One region of the Modestobacter sp. VKM Ac-2978 genome, then DNA from elsewhere that is predicted to be linked to it. Evidence: riboswitches for the same ligand, from Rfam matches in the RefSeq annotation. Region 1 holds a riboswitch; the other holds the start of a gene.
What was found. Region 1 has a riboswitch for cyclic di-AMP ahead of O2W53_RS23005 (hypothetical protein). Riboswitches for the same ligand answer to the same signal wherever they lie in the genome.
Positions count from the first base shown of each region.

Region 2: it holds a riboswitch for cyclic di-AMP, as region 1 does, so the genes downstream of both, O2W53_RS08600 (C40 family peptidase) here and O2W53_RS23005 (hypothetical protein) in region 1, are expected to answer to the same signal.

Region 1 is NZ_JAPVBP010000012.1:32,958-40,432, reverse strand. It holds gene O2W53_RS23010 (threonine/serine ThrE exporter family protein) at 112-1,515, opposite strand; cyclic di-AMP (ydaO/yuaA leader) riboswitch at 1,832-1,947, shown strand; gene O2W53_RS23005 (hypothetical protein) at 1,949-2,887, shown strand; gene O2W53_RS23000 (cytochrome P450) at 3,355-4,617, shown strand; gene O2W53_RS22995 (hypothetical protein) at 4,663-4,860, opposite strand; gene O2W53_RS22990 (helix-turn-helix domain-containing protein) at 5,195-6,049, opposite strand; gene O2W53_RS22985 (DUF3533 domain-containing protein) at 6,263-7,475, opposite strand, start outside.
Region 2 is NZ_JAPVBP010000003.1:205,918-213,392, forward strand. It holds gene O2W53_RS08580 (hypothetical protein) at 27-173, opposite strand; gene O2W53_RS08585 (phytoene desaturase family protein) at 332-1,885, opposite strand; gene O2W53_RS08590 (GNAT family N-acetyltransferase) at 1,882-2,334, opposite strand; gene O2W53_RS08595 (hypothetical protein) at 2,339-2,884, opposite strand; cyclic di-AMP (ydaO/yuaA leader) riboswitch at 3,054-3,209, shown strand; gene O2W53_RS08600 (C40 family peptidase) at 3,226-4,407, shown strand; gene O2W53_RS08605 (DUF3817 domain-containing protein) at 4,556-4,924, shown strand; gene O2W53_RS08610 (serine hydrolase domain-containing protein) at 4,932-6,260, shown strand; gene O2W53_RS08615 (pyridoxamine 5'-phosphate oxidase family protein) at 6,265-6,885, opposite strand; gene O2W53_RS08620 (hypothetical protein) at 6,946-7,464, opposite strand.

The sequences.
Region 1 (7,475 bases):
GACCCTCGGTCCGATCCGCGGTGGCCGACGACCACCGCGTGCACCCGATCTCGCCGTTTCGCGCACCCGCCCGGGCAGCCCGGCCTGGACCCCTCGGTCAGCAGGCCGATCTCAGTCGGAGCTGGTCGCGCGGCGCCGCACCCGCCGGTCGAACCGGTCGCGGCTGCTGCCCAGCGGCTGGCCGAGGTACCTGCCCAGCACGATGCCGGCGGCGAGGGCCAGGCCGATGGCCGCGGCCCCCACTAGCTCGTCCACCCCGCCCGGCACGTCCGCCTCCACGACGATCGCGAAGAGGCCGCGGTAGATCGTGAGCCCGGGCAGCAGCGGCACGATGCCGCAGACCGCGACGAGCAGGGGCGGGAACCGGAGCCGATCGGTCAGCGCCGCACCGCAGAAGCCGACGACCACAGCCGCCGTCCCGCTCGCCACCGCGGGGCCGGCCCCGAACGCCGCGGTCGCCGACGACGTCGTCCAGGCCAGCGCGCCGGCCACCGTGGCGACCCCGACGGCGTGCGGGCGGGCATGGGACGCGAGGGCCCAGGACCCCGCCATCCCGGCGGCTGCGGCCAGCGCCACGGCGAACGGCACGGTGTACATCGACGGGTCGGTCACGCGCAGCGGGACACCCGCCCGCTGCGCCAGGTCCAGCACGGCGGCGATGCCGACGACGATGCCGGTCGTCAAGGTGAGCACCTCGAAGGCGCGCGCCGCGGCGGTGACCGGGAAGCCGTTGATCGCGTCCTCGGCCGCACCCACGAAGGAGAGGCCGGCCAGGAGCACCACGATCCCTGCGGCGACCACCAGCGAGGTGCGGACCTCGACCTCGGAGACGATGAGGAGGACGGCCGCTCCGGTGGCCACCGCGGCGCCGAGTGCCTGCTGGAAGAACATCGGCAGCCCACGCCGGTCGAGGGCTCGCATCGTCTGCTCGATGGCGGCCGTGGTGAGCGCCGCGACCAGCGCCACCAGCCAGTCCCCGCCGAGCAGGAAGGCGACGCAACCGGCCACACCCGACCAGCCGAGCGCGTGGATCGAGCGGCGGTAGGGGTGCGGCGCCGACAGCACGTCGTCCAGCTGACGGTGCGCCTCCTCCAGGCCCAGGCCGGCTGTCTTGATCTCCGCCGCCAGGTCGGTGATGCCCTGGAGCCGGGTGTAGTCCAGCCCCCGCGGGCGCACGATCCGCATCAGCATGAGCGGTGGGACGTCGTCCGGGTCGTAGCTGATCGTCAGCGAGGTGAACGTGATGTCGACCTGGCAGTCGGTCAGCCCGTAGCCCGCGGCCACGCGCAGCACGGTGGCGGTCACGTCGGCCGCCGAGGCCCCGACCGCCAGCATCGACTCCCCGATGCGCAAGGCGAGGCCGAGCGCCGAGCGCGCGGTGTCCGCGTCGACCCGGCTGGGCTGGGCGCGCAGCGCCAGCGGTGCCGTCGGCGGCCCGGACCCGGAGATCGCCTTGCGCGCCCGGTCCGGCAGGCGGGGGAACCGCCGGCTGCGGTTCCGGGTCGTGGGGTTCATCCCCTGCAGGCTACGGAGCGTCGACGTGAAGTCACGGCTGCCGACCACGAGCGGGTCGTGGCCTTCCCCACTCTCGCGCGGACGGCGCCCCGGGCCCGCTGTCCGGCACTACGGCGGCGAGTCGGCCGGCGCGTCCCGCCACCGGACGGCGTGCCGCCGACGGCACGCCGATGGCGTGACGACCGTCACGAAGACAGCCCCATTGCGGGTACATAACGTTCCGGTCACGCCGACTTCGTGGGCGTGGCGCCGGTCCGCCCAACCCTGCCTGCCGGCCGCCATCCAGGACCTTCAGGGCAGGGGTGGGGAACCCACCGCACACGGCGCGCCGATCCATCGGATGGCGCGCCTCGGGGTGAAGCCGGCATCGCCGGCCGGGCACCGATCGCCCGAACCCGACAGCTAACCCCTCAGGCGGTGATCGGAGATCACCATGCCCAAGAACAGCTCGTCTCGCTTCGTCCGCACGCGGGACGTCCTCGTCGGCCTCCCCGTCGTGGCCGGCGTCTCCGTCGTCACGCTGGGCGTCCTCAGCTCCCCGGCGCAGGCCCACACCACCAGCCCGGCGCCCTCGGTCACCGCGACCCAGGAAGACCGGCACACCGCCGAGCAGGGCGACCCGTTCGCCGCGCTCGCGGGGGCCCACGGGCAGTCCTGGCGGGACCTCTACCAGCGCAACATCGGCGCCTTCGGCGAGGACCGCGCGGCGCTCACCCCGGGGCAGGTGCGGTTCCTCCTCGGCGCCGAGGACGCAGCACCGGCACCTGCTGCTGCTCCGGCGCCGGTCCCGGCGCCCGCCCCGGCACCCGCACCCGCCCCGGCACCGGCTCCCGCCCCGGCACCCGCACCCGCCCCGGCACCTGCCCCCGCACCGGCTCCCGCCCCGGCTCCCGCCCCGGCACCGGCTCCCGCACCGGCTCCCGCCCCGGCACCCGCCCCGGCACCGACTCCCGCCCCGACACCGGCTCCGGCTCCGGTGGTGGCCGTCGCCTCGCAGTCCACGGCGGCCGCCCACATCACCAACACCGCCGGGCCCGTGCAGCCGCGGGCCGCGGCCGCCGCGGACGCCGTCGTGCGCGACGTCCCCGGCGCCGCCGGCATCACCATCGGTGGGACGCGCGGCAGCGCGACCGACCCGAACGGCCACCCCTCCGGGCTGGCCCTGGACTACATGGTCATGTCCGACACCGCGCTCGGGAACGCGATCGTCGAGTACCACATCGCCAACTGGGACGCCCTCGGCGTGGACTACATCATCTGGCAGCAGCGCATCCTCATGTCGCCGACCGGCTCGTGGAGCCCCATGGCCGATCGCGGCAGCGCCACGGCCAACCACATGGACCACCCGCACGTGAACTACCAGGCGGGCTGACCCGCCCGGCCTCGCTCCACCAGGGCGGACACCGTGCCCCCCTGCCCGTACCGCGGGCAGGGGGGCACGGTGCGTCTCCGCCGCCGAGGGCCGCCGACGGTGTCCGACCGTCCGCGTGGGATGGTCGGGGCAGAGCCCACCGCCACGGATGGCCCGCCACGGTGCGGGCACAGTCGACGGCGACCGCGCGAGGCCCGTGATCCGATCCAGGTCCCACGACGTCGTCGCACGGCGGACGTCGCACGATCAGCACCCGGCGCCGGTCGGGTGTCGCTCCCCCGGTGGGCTCGGCGTGGCTCGACGTCGCGCCGGTGCCCGGATGACGACGAGGGATCATGTCCACGACCGACTTCTCAACACCACCCGGGTCCAGGCGTCGCCGCGTGCGGCGGACCGCCGCCCTGGCCGCCCGACCGGTGACGCGGAGGTCGGGCGGGTGGCCGCGGCGCCAGCGCAGCGCGCGGGCCGTGGCCCAGGCGTGGCTCGGCCGCATCGTGGAGCGACGGATCCGCAAGAAGGGCATCGACCTCACCGAGCTGACCTTCTTCCCGGAGAGCGCTCGACTGCCCCTGCTGCGGCGCGGGGTGGACCCGGTGCCGGAGCTCGCCGAGCTGCGCGCCCGCTGTCCGGTGGAGCGGCTCGACCTGCCCATGGGTCTCGCGGCGCACCTGGTCACCGGTTACGAGCAGGCCCGCGCCGTCCTCGCCGACCGCGACTCCTACAGCAACGACATCCGGCACCTGTTCGGCGACGCCGGACCGGGGTCGACAGCAGACGTCGGCGGCCTCGGTTTCACCGACCCGCCGCTGCACACCCGGCTGCGCAAGCTCGTGGCCCCGGAGTTCACCCGGCGCCGGCTGGACCGGCTGGAGCCCACGGTCGAGGCGATCGTCACCCGCCGGCTGGACGAGCTCGCCGCCGCCGGATCGCCGGCAGACCTGGCCGAGCACGTCTCCTGGCGGGTCCCGATGGACGTGATCTGCGGGCTGCTGGGGCTGGACGACGCCGACCACGAGGCCTTCGTCCGGCTGGGCACCCAGCGCTTCGACGCCACGGGGGGTGTGGCCGCGGCGCTCGGTGCGGTGTCGGAGCAGAAGCGGATCCTCCTCGACGTGGTGGCGCGGCAGCGGACGGCGCCCGGGGACGGCTTGATCGGGCGGATCCTCCTGGCCGAGGGCGACGGCATCTCCGACGACGACCTCGCGGGCCTCGTCGACGGGATCGTCACCGGCGGGTACGAGACCACCGCCAGCTCCATCTCCCTGGGCACCATGGTGCTGCTGCGCGACCCCGCCCATGCCGCCATCGTCCGAGGGGGCTCACCGGCCGAGATCGACGGCCTGGTGGAGGAGCTGCTGCGCTACCTGTCGGTGGTCCAGGTGGCCTTCCCGCGGTTCGCCAAGCAGGACCTGGAGCTGGCCGGCTGCCCGATCCAGCAGGGCGACCTCGTCGCCGTCTCCCTCAGCGGGGCCGACCGCGACCCGGCCTGGGCCGGCCCGCAGCCCGACCAGTTCCAGCCGACCCGGTCCCCCGCCGGCGGTCACCTGGCGTTCGGCCACGGGGTGCACCGCTGCGTCGGCGCTGAACTCGCGCGCCTGGAACTCCGCATCGCGCTCCCGGCGCTGTTCCGCCGCTTCCCGGACCTCGCGCTCGCCGTTCCCGAGGAGCAGCTCCCCTGGCGCGGGCTGTCCTTCGTCCACGGCGTCGAGGAGCTCCCGGTCTCCTTCTGACCGCAGCCGCCCGGCCGGGCACGTCGTCCCGGCCCGGCGGTCGGGTCAGCGCTGCTGCCGTCGCGCGACGAAGACCAGACCGGCCAGCACCACCGCGATGGGCGCCCAGGCCGGCAGCCCGAACGGACCCAGCAGCAGCGCCGCCACGAACAACAGCAGCTGGAAGGCCACGAAGAAGCCCGCCAGCATGACGACCCAGAAGACCACGGGCCGCTCGATCTGCAATCGGCGCAGGTGCTCCATGTCCACATCCCCTCATCGGTGTACGTCCCGCAGGGGACACCAGCCACATCGGCACGCGAGGCAGCAACTCCAGTCGACCACACCCAGCCCCCAGCCCGACGGCCCGGGAAGCACAAGAGCACGGGCAGTGGCGCGGGCTCAGGCCGGCTCGACGACGACCTTGCCCTCGATGGGCCGGCGGCGGCTTCGGCGTGCAGCGCGGGCAGTTCGGTCAGCGGGATGCGGCGGGTGACCTCGACCTGCAGGTCTCCGGTGGTGCTGACGACCTTGCCACCGTCGCGGACCAGGCTCACGAGCGTTGAGACGTCACCCGACGTCGCTGGTCCCGGCGCGATCAGCCCGGGCCGGACTGGCCCACCTTGATGACCGCCTGCCCATCGGCGGCACTGAGCACCTCCGCCAGTCGGGCCTCGTCACGCGAACCCGGCGCCGCGGTCAGCAGGACGGCCGACAGGTCGTCACCGGGGATGGCGATCAGGTTCCCGACGAGCGAGACGGAGTCCCCGTCGGACTGGGTGAACGTCGCGCTGCTCTCGTAGGCCTCCACCGGTCGCGGTGCCCGCCACAGCGTGTCGAACCGCCGGCTCCGGGTCCGCATCTCGTCGACCAGGTCCGCGAGCGACGCATCGCCGGGGTACCGCAACAGCGCGGCTCTCAGCTGGGCCGCCTGGATCCTCTCGTGACTGGTCGCGTCGGCGTCGGACTGCTGGAAGGCAGCGAACGGGTGGCAGAAGATGCGCCAGGCCACGTTCCACTCCCAGCGGTCCCCGGTGAGGTCCCAGTGCTCCAGGGCCAGGAACCCGCTGTTGACCGCGACGACGTTCATCGCTGCATCGGTGACGATCATCGGGGTGTCGGCGAACCGCTCCAGCAGTCGCGTCGCGCCCGGGCCGAGGTCGGTCGGCACCTGCCCGTCCGCGGCGGCGTACCCGGCCAGCGCCGAGAGCCGCTCGTAGTCCGCCCGTCCGGCGTGCAGGGCCCGGGCGATGGCCCGCACCACACCGGCCGAGGGATGACTCCGCCCCTGCTCCAGTCGGCGGACGTAGTCCGCGGACATGCCGGCGAGCTCACCGAGCTCCTCCCGCCGCAACCCGGGGACCCGCCGCCCGCCCACCGGCAGCCCGACAGCCACAGGGTCCGTGCTCTCCCGCAGGTGGCGCACTGCTGCACCGAACTCATGACGGTCCACAGCCGGAGTGTGCCCTCAAGACCTGAACCGATGGTGTCCGTCGGCTGCCGCCCCCGCAGGTCATCGGCGTTCGTACCGATGACCACGTCGGCGATCCCCAGCTCCGTGGCCGGCGACCGCGCAGCAGCAGCGGGTGCCAGGAGTTGCCTCCGTGCCACCCCGTCCCGGACCCGGCCTGGGCTGGACGGCGGATCGCCGTCCAGCCCGTCGTCCTCAGCGCGCCCCGGCGCCCTCGAGCCGGTCGGCATCGGTGCGGTCGGTCCCGTCCCGGTCGGTGTCCTCGTCCGCCGCCCCGGGAGGCGAGGGGCGGCCGTCCGGCCCGGGGACGCCGGTCCCGTCCTCCCGGCGCCGCAGCCACCGGTCCACGACCAGGTTGAGCAGCAGGCCGATGACGCCCCAGACGGCGATGACCAGGAGGTCCCGGCCGACCCCGGCACCGTCGAAGTAGACCAGCGACCTCGCCGCGTCCACCGCCGCGGGCAGCGGCAGCACCTCCGACAGGCCGCGGAAGACCTCGGGGACCATGTACAGCGACAGTCCGCCCCCCGAGGCCGGGACGCCGGCCAGCATCAGCACGACCATCACCGGCACGATCGCGGCCAGCCCCAGCGTCCGGGTGAAGACGCCGGTCACCACCGCCATGGCGAAGATGGTCGCCGCCCCGAAGCCGATCATCTGCCAGGCGTTCCCGTTGACCGCACCGATGACCACGTCGAAGAGCAGCCACAGCCAGAGGGCCATGCCGATCGACCAACCGGCGAGGTGCGGCACGAACTGGCGGAAGCGCTTCAGCTCGGGAGCACCACCGCGGAAGACGGCCATGATCAGGAAGCCGGCCATGATCCAGGCCATGCCGACGTACATGCTGTTGCTGCCCATGGTGTCGGAGTCGCGCAGCGGCGTCAGGTCGGTCTCGGTGAGCGGCACCTGCTGCCCGGCAGCGACCTGACCGAACACCGCGCGCACCACGCTCTGCTGGCTGACGCCGGCGCCCGCGGAGGTGTAGAGGGTGGCGTCCTCACCCGGGCCGGCGGGGAGCACGTAGGCGGCGACGACCTCCCCGTCGACGACGGCGTCGGCCGCGGCGTCCACCGACCTGGCCACCTGGACGTCGACCATCGACCCCAGGCTCGACTCGAGGCCGTCGGCCACCTGCGACGCCTGCTGCTCCGTCGACCCGACCACGGCCACCGGGAGCTCACGCACCGTCGGCTCGTGCATCGCGAAGCTCATCAGGCCGACCACCATGACCAGGATGGACAGCGGGAACGCCGCTGCGGTCACGTAGCGGAACCGCAGGGACCGCAGCGGGCCGCCGGCCAACGCCGGGAGCGGCGCGTCCGGGTCGGTGACCGGCGGGGCGCCGGGGACCGCCAGGCCGCTCGCGCGCTCCTTGAGCAGCGACAGCCCCAGCGCGACCACGACC
Region 2 (7,475 bases), on a different contig from region 1:
GCGCGCCCGGCGCCGTGGTCCGGAGGTCAGCCGAGGGTGCCGACCAGGATCATGAAGGTGAAGGCCACCACCAGGATCAGCACGAAGGTCCCGACGATGATCAGGCGGGCCCGGTTCTTCGGCAGCTTGCCCTGTCCGCTGCGGTCAGTGCGGCCGTCGGGTCGCTCGCTCATCGGTCCTCCTGGGAATCGGTACGCGCCCCGGTCCGACACGTGGTCCCCCCGGGTCGCCGGCCTGCTCGGGCGAGCGGGCGGCTGTCCCGGGTGCCTGCCCACTTCCGCGGACGCTCACGCCTGAGACGTGACCCACTCCGCTCAGTGCCCCACTTCGCTCAGTGGCCGCCGAGCAGGTGCTTCGCCGCGGCGAAGCCGCCCAGGCCGCTGACCGCACCGCCGCGCACCGTGCCGCCCGAGGAGGCGGCGACCACCCGCGGGTGTGCCGTCGCCACGCCCCAGGTGCCGACGGCCTCCGGGTCGGGCGCGACCGGCCAGGCGAGGTCGCCGTGGAAGATGTGCCCGCCCGGCATCGCCAGCGACGCCTCGACGTCCAGCGGCGAGGACGCCTGCAGGCACGGCCGCCCGTCGCCGTCGGTGGCCAGGCAGTCGGCCAGCGGCTCGGTCAGGTGGGCGTCCAGCTGGGCCAGCACCCGCCGCACCGCCTCCGTCCGGGTCCCGACGGGGTCGGCCGCGTAGAGCTCGGCCGGCGTGTGCAACCCGAACAGGGTCAGGGTGTGCAGCCCGGTGTCGCCGACGATCGACGGGTCGGTGAGCGAGTGGCAGTACACCTCGAAGGGGACCACCTCGGGCAGCTGCCCGGCCGCGGCCTGCGCGTACGCGGCGTCGAGCTGGCCGGCAGCCTCGTCGACGTGCACGGTGCCGCTGAAGACCCGGCGGGGATCCGCGCCGGACCGCAGCCCGGGCAGCCGGCGCAGCACCATGTTGACCTTCAGCTGCGACCCCGACGGCCGCGGCGCCGGGGCGGCGCCCAGCAGCTCGTCGAGCACGGCCGGGGCCGCGCCGCTGACCAGGTGCCCGGCGTCGGCCGCGTGCGCCGTCCCGTCGGCGTCGGTCCAGTGCACGGTGACGCCGTCGGCCCGGGTCTCGACCGCGGTGACCTCGGCGCGGGTGAGCAGTGCGGCACCGCGCGCCCGGGCTGCGTCGGCCAGCGCGCCGCTGACCGCACCCATCCCACCGACCGGCACCCGCCAGCGGCCGGTGCCGTTGCCGATGAGGTGGTACAGGAAGCACCGGCCGGCCAGCCCGTCGGCGGCGTGCACGTCGGCGAAGGTGCCGATCAGCCCGTCGGTGAGCGCGATGCCCCGGACCTCGTCGTCGGTCAGGTGGTCAGCGACGACGTCGGCCAGCGGCCGTTCCCGCAGGTAGCGCCAGATCGCTGGGTCCCGCAGGCGCGCGGTGACCGCCGCCTCGCTGGGCAGCGGTCCGGTCAGGGTGGGGGCCAGGTCCTCGGCGAGGGTGGTCAGTCGGCCGTAGAACCGCTGCCAGCCGGCGAACTCGGCGTCCGAGCCGGTGAGGGCGCGGAAGGAGGCCGCCGTCTCCGGCCCCTCGTCCCGCTCGACCAGCAGCCCGGTGGCCGCACCGCCGCGGCGCAGCGGGGTGTAGGAGGCGACCGCCCGGTCCAGCAGGGTGATCGGCAGCGCCAGGTCGGTGACGACCCGGTCGGGCAGCAGGCTGACCAGGTAGGAGTAGGCCGACAGCCGGACGTCGACGCCCGGGAAGACCTGCTCGCTGACCGCGGCGCCGCCGAGCACGGCCCGCCGCTCCAGCACGAGCACCGACCAGCCCGCGCGGGCCAGGTAGGCGGCGGCGACCAGCCCGTTGTGGCCGCCGCCCACCACGACGGCGTCGTACCGGGCTGCGGTGCTCACGCCAGCTCCCGGGCGAAGCAGAGCGAGAACGGGTCGTCCACGTAGTGCCCGAACGCCGGGACCGGCCGGTAGCCGGCCGCGGTGTACAGCCCGATCGCCTCGGGCTGGCGCGGCCCGGTCTCCAGCAGCACGGTGGTCCAGCCCCGACCCACCGCCTCCGCCTCCAGCCCGGTGAGCAGCAGCCGGGAGACGCCGCGACCGCGGGCCGCCGGGACGACGTACATCCGCTTGAGCTCGGCGGTGCCGTCCCCGAGGGGCCGCAGCGCGCCGCAGCCGATCGGCGTGCCGTCGTCGTCCCGGGCGAGGAGGACGACGGCGACGTCGGCGGCGGACGGCGGCACCCCCGGCTCGCTGGCACCGCCGTAGCGGGCCCGCAGCTCGACCTGCTGGGCGGCGGTCAGCGCGGCGACGTCCGGGTCGTCCCACGAGGCGGCGGAGAGGGTCGGCACCAGGTCATCCTGGCGCGCCGTCGTCCACCCGCTGCAGCAGCCCCCAGGCGAACCGGGCCCGCACCCGGCCGGGGAGGTGCACCTCGAAGTGACTCGGGACGCCGGGGTCCACCGCGGCCGCGCCGGGCAGGGTCACGACGTCGTCCACCACGTGCTCCCAGACGCGCAGGGCCCCCGGTGCGGCGGCCGGCACCGCGGAACCGGGCGCGCGGACCAGCTGCTCGTGGAGCACCGCGCCGTCCGGGCCGCCCAGCACCTCCCACCGCAGGTGCGGCCACAGCGGCAGCGGCCACCGCCGGACGACGAGGTCGACGTCACCGAACCGGCGGTCCTCCTGATCGGCGGGTGGACCGAGCACGGCAGCGCGCAGCACGAGCCCGCGCGGTGCTCGCTCTGTGTGATGGAGCGCGCGCCAACGACGGTGCGCGGCACGCGCCTCGGCCCGGTCGGCGCCGAGTCTGGGCAACGCCTCGGCGACCAGGTCGGGTCGCGTGTCGGCCATGCGGCGGAGCAGTACGAGGCAGAACTCCCGCTGTGCCAGGCCCTTCACGCGGCGAGCCTGTCACGCTCGGTGAGCGTGTTGGAGCACACGCCCGGGGATTTCCACAAATTGACCCCAGTCGTTTGTCACGAGCACATAACGCACGTACGGTCACCAGCGGTCCTGACGGGCAGCGCAGTCGCCCACCCGGGTGACCACCGACAGGACCGCCGCCGAACCACACGGCTCGCCGCAACACTCGCGGGCTCGTGGACCGGGGACCCACCGCAGCACTGGGGTGAAGCTCCGCACGGCCCGCTCGCGGGCCCGAGGAGCCGGGCGTCTTCCCGCCCGAACCCGTCAGCTAACTCGGTAGGCGGCAGGTGGAAGAAAGGACACACCCGCCGAACATGGCGAGTTCGCACATCTCTGTCCGTCGTGGCCGCAACGGCCGACGGGCCCTGCTCACTCTGTTCGTCGCGGGTGGCGTCGCCCTCGCACCGGTGCCCGCCCTGGCGGCTCCTGAAACACCCACCACCTCGCAGGAGGCGGCCGAGCTCATCGCCGCCCGCGGTCACGACCTCGAGGTCGTCACCGAGAAGATGCACGAAGCGACCGACGTGCTGACCAGCATGAAGGCCGCCTCGGACGCTGCCGCCGCCGAGCTCGTCGCCGCTGAGGCGGCCGTGATCGAGGCCCGTGACCACGTGCGCCAGGTCGCCCGCAGCGCCTTCACCGGTGAGCAGCTCTCCTCGCTGCAGGCCATGCTCACCAGCTCCTCCGCCGACGAGATGCTCGACCGGATGGGCACGCTGGACAGCATCGCCGGGCACAACAACGAGGTGCTCGGGGTCGCGCAGCAGGCCACCGTCAGCGCCGACGAGGCGAAGGCCGCTGCCGAGAAGGCCGCTGCCGACGCGGAGGCCCAGGTCGCTGAGGTCGCTGCCCAGCAGGCCGACCTGAACGAGCAGATCGCCGAGTACCAGGCCGAGTACGACCGGCTCTCCGCCGAGGAGCGCGAGCGCGCCCGCATCCTGGCCGAGCAGCACGCGGCCGCAGAAGCGGCGGCAGCCGCAGCCGAGCGCGAGGCCCAGGCCGCCGCGGCGGCGGAGCGCACCAACGCCCAGACCGCCTCGCGCGACGAGCGCACGGCCCCCGCTGCCCGTGCGGCCGCCCCCGCCCCGGCCGCCGCTGCGGCGCCGGCACCGGCTCCGGCCGCGCCGGTCGTGGCCAGCAGCGGCGCTGCCGCCACCGCGGTGAGCACCGCGATGGCCCAGCGCGGCAAGCCCTACGTCTGGGGCGCCACCGGCCCGAACTCCTACGACTGCTCCGGGCTGGTGAAGTACTCCTACGCCGCGGCCGGGGTCAACCTGCCCCGCAGCAGCCGGCAGCAGGCGGCGTCGGGTCGGGCGGTCTCCCGCGGCGAGCTGCAGCCGGGCGACCTCATCGCCTACTACAGCCCGGTCAGCCACATCGGCATCTACATCGGCAACGGCCAGATGGTCCACGCGCCGACGTCGGGTGACGTGGTCAAGGTCGCCAGCATCGACGCCATGGGCCCCATCACCGCCATGCGTCGGGTCGCCGGCTGACAGCTGCACCACCCCGCGACACCCGCCGGTGCCCCGGTCGCCTGACGGCGGCCGGGGCACCGGCGCGTCCGGGCCCGGTGGCGACGATCACCCGGGTACGCGCACCGGCACCCCGTCCCGCCGGGCACGATGAGGTACAGCCCACGCCATGCCCACCCCGAGGAGCACCGTGCCCGCCGCACTGATCGACCCCACGAGGGTCGCCCGCGTCTTCCGCGTCGTCGCCATCGCCGAGGCCGTCTCCTGGGTGCTCCTGCTGGCCGGCATGTTCGTCAAGCGGGTGCTGCAGGCCTCGGAGCTGGGCGTGCAGGTCTTCGGCCCGGTCCACGGTGCGGTGTTCGTGGCCTACGTCGTCGTCGCCCTGCTGGCGTGGCGGGTGCTCCGCTGGACCCCGGCCACCGGGCTGCTGGCGCTGGCCGCCTCCATCCCGCCACTGGTGACCATCTGGTTCGAGCGCTGGGCTCGGCGTACCGGCCGGCTGCCGGTGGACGCCACCACGCCGGTCCGGGCCGGCTGAGCGCCCGATGGTCACCCCCGTCCTGCCCGCCACCGCCCGCACCCTGCTGGCCCGCACCGCCCGGGTCCAGCGCGACGGCCGGGCACCCAGCCTGGTCGCGGGCGTCGTCCGGGACGGCGGGCTGGCCTGGTCGGCCGGTCGCGGCGACGTCGCCGAGCCGCACACCGACGTGCAGTACCGGCTGGGCTCGATCAGCAAGACGGTGACGGCCCTGGTCGTGCTCCGGCTGCGCGACGAGGGCCGCCTGGGGCTCGACGACCTGCTCGAGGAGCACGTCCCCGACACCCCCTTCGGGGAGCGCACCGTGGGCCAGCTGCTCGCCCACCTCGCCGGCGCGAGCTCGGAGAGCCCCGGCGGCTGGTGGGAGCGCGTCCCCGGCGGGTCGCTGGCCGAGCTCCGGCTGACCGACGACGACGTCGTCCTGGGCAGCGCCCGGCGGTTCCACTACTCGAACCTCGGGTTCGGGCTGCTCGGTGAGCTGGTCGCCCGGCATCGTGGGCGCTCCTGGGTGGAGGTGGTCCGGGACGAGGTGCTGCTGCCGCTGGGCATGGAGCGCACCACCCCGCGGCCCACCGGTCGGGCGGCGCAGGGTGCGGCGGTGCACCCGTGGGCAGACGTCGTGCTGCCCGAGCCCGAGCACGACGCCGGCGTCATGGCCGCGGCCGGCCAGCTGTGGGCGACGCTGGCCGACCTCGGCCGGTTCGCCGCCTTCCTGCTCGGCGACACCGGCGACGTGCTCTCCCCGGCGACGCTGGAGGAGATGACCGTGCCGGCCGGGATCGACTCGTCGTCCCCCGGGTGGTCGGCGTACGGGCTGGGGGTGCAGGTGCTGCGGGTCGACGGGCACACCCTCATCGGTCACGGCGGTTCGATGCCGGGCTTCCTCGCCGGGGTCTTCGTCGACCGGTCCGAGCAGGTCGGAGCGGTGATGCTGGCCAACACGACCAGTGGGCTCGACCCGCTGGTGCCCGGGTTGCTGGCCGACCTGCGGGCCGCCGAGCCCCGGATCGTCGACGCCTGGGTGCCGTCCCCGCCGCCGCTGCCGCTGGACTCGCTCGGCGTCTGGTTCTGGGGGCCGGCTCCGCTGGTGCTGCGCGCCCAGTCCGGTGGCCTGCTGCACCTGGGGCCGCTGCCCGGCCGGTCCGGCCGGGCGAGCCGGTTCGCTCCCCGCGCGGACGGCACGTGGGTCGGGCTGGACGGCTACTACGCGGGCGAGACGCTGCGGATCGCTCCCGACCACCTGGACCTGGCGACGTTCGTGCTCACCCGTACGCCCTACGACCCCGAGGCACCCGTGCCCGGCGGGGTCGACGAACGCGGCTGGACGGCGCCCTAGGCGCTCATCCCCGGGGGTAGAGGCCGGCGGCGTACTGCTCGCCGTAGTACTGCTCCAGCTCGGCCAGTGGCGTGGCGGCAGCCTCCTGGGCGTGCGCGATCCGGGCCCGGGAGGGCAACGCCCCGGGATCCCAGGTCGCCGGGTCCCACAGCTGCGACCGCAGGAACGCCTTGGCGCAGTGGTAGAAGACCGACTCGATCTCCACGACCATGGCCAGCAGCGGCCGGTGCCCGCGGACGAGCATCCGGTCCAGCAGGTCCTCGTCGCGCACCAGGCGGGCCCGGCCCTGCACCCGGAAGGTGTCGCTGCGGCCGGGCGCCAGGTAGATCAGCCCGACGTGCGGGTTGGTCAGGATGTTGCGGAACCCGTCGGCACGACGGTTGCCAGCGCGCTCGGGCAGCGCGATCGTCCGGTCGTCCAGGACGACGGTGAACCCGGGCGGGTCGCCCTTCGGGGAGACGTCGCAGCTGCCGTCGGCCGCCGAGGTCGCCACCAGGCAGAACGGTGAGGCGGCCAGCCAGTCCCGGTCGATCGCGTCCAGGCAGGGGCGGTCCTTGGTGGCGGCGCGCGGCGCCGGTTCACCCAGCAGCTCGCGCAGCTCCGCCTCGGTGGTGATCTCGTCCACGGCGCCAGTCTGGCCCACCGGACCTGTCCCGAGGCCCACCGCGAACCGGCGGGTCCGCCGTCAGGGGAGGTCGAACGCGTCCATCGTCGTCTTCACGACGACGCCGTAGGCCAGGTGCGGGACGACGTCGCTGACCCAGTCGGTGGCCGACCAGGTGCGCGGGTCGGTGATCCCGAGCGCGGTCATCGGGCCGTTGGTGCCGATCAGCACGCCGATCGTGGTCAGCGCCGTCCCGACGAGGGGCTGGGAGCGGAAGCCGGTCGCCCGGGCGAGCCCGGCGAGCACCCCGACCCCGACGCCGGCCGCCAGCCCGGTGAGCGGACCGAGGCCCTGGACCCGGTTCTGCCGGGTCTCCTCGTCGCCCGGGATCGACACGTGGGCCTTCTCCGCGAGCACCTCGACCGTCTGCTCGGGGGTGGAGCTGGTGCCCCGGCCCCGGCCGACCATGTCCAGGTAGGTGACGGCGTTGAGCGCAGTCGTCCCCGCTGCGCCGGCGGCGGCCCCGCGGAGCACCCAGCCCAGCGTGCTGATCCCGCGCTTGCCCTTGCCGATCGTCCCGAACGGGGTGTGCGTGGCCATGGTCGCCGCCC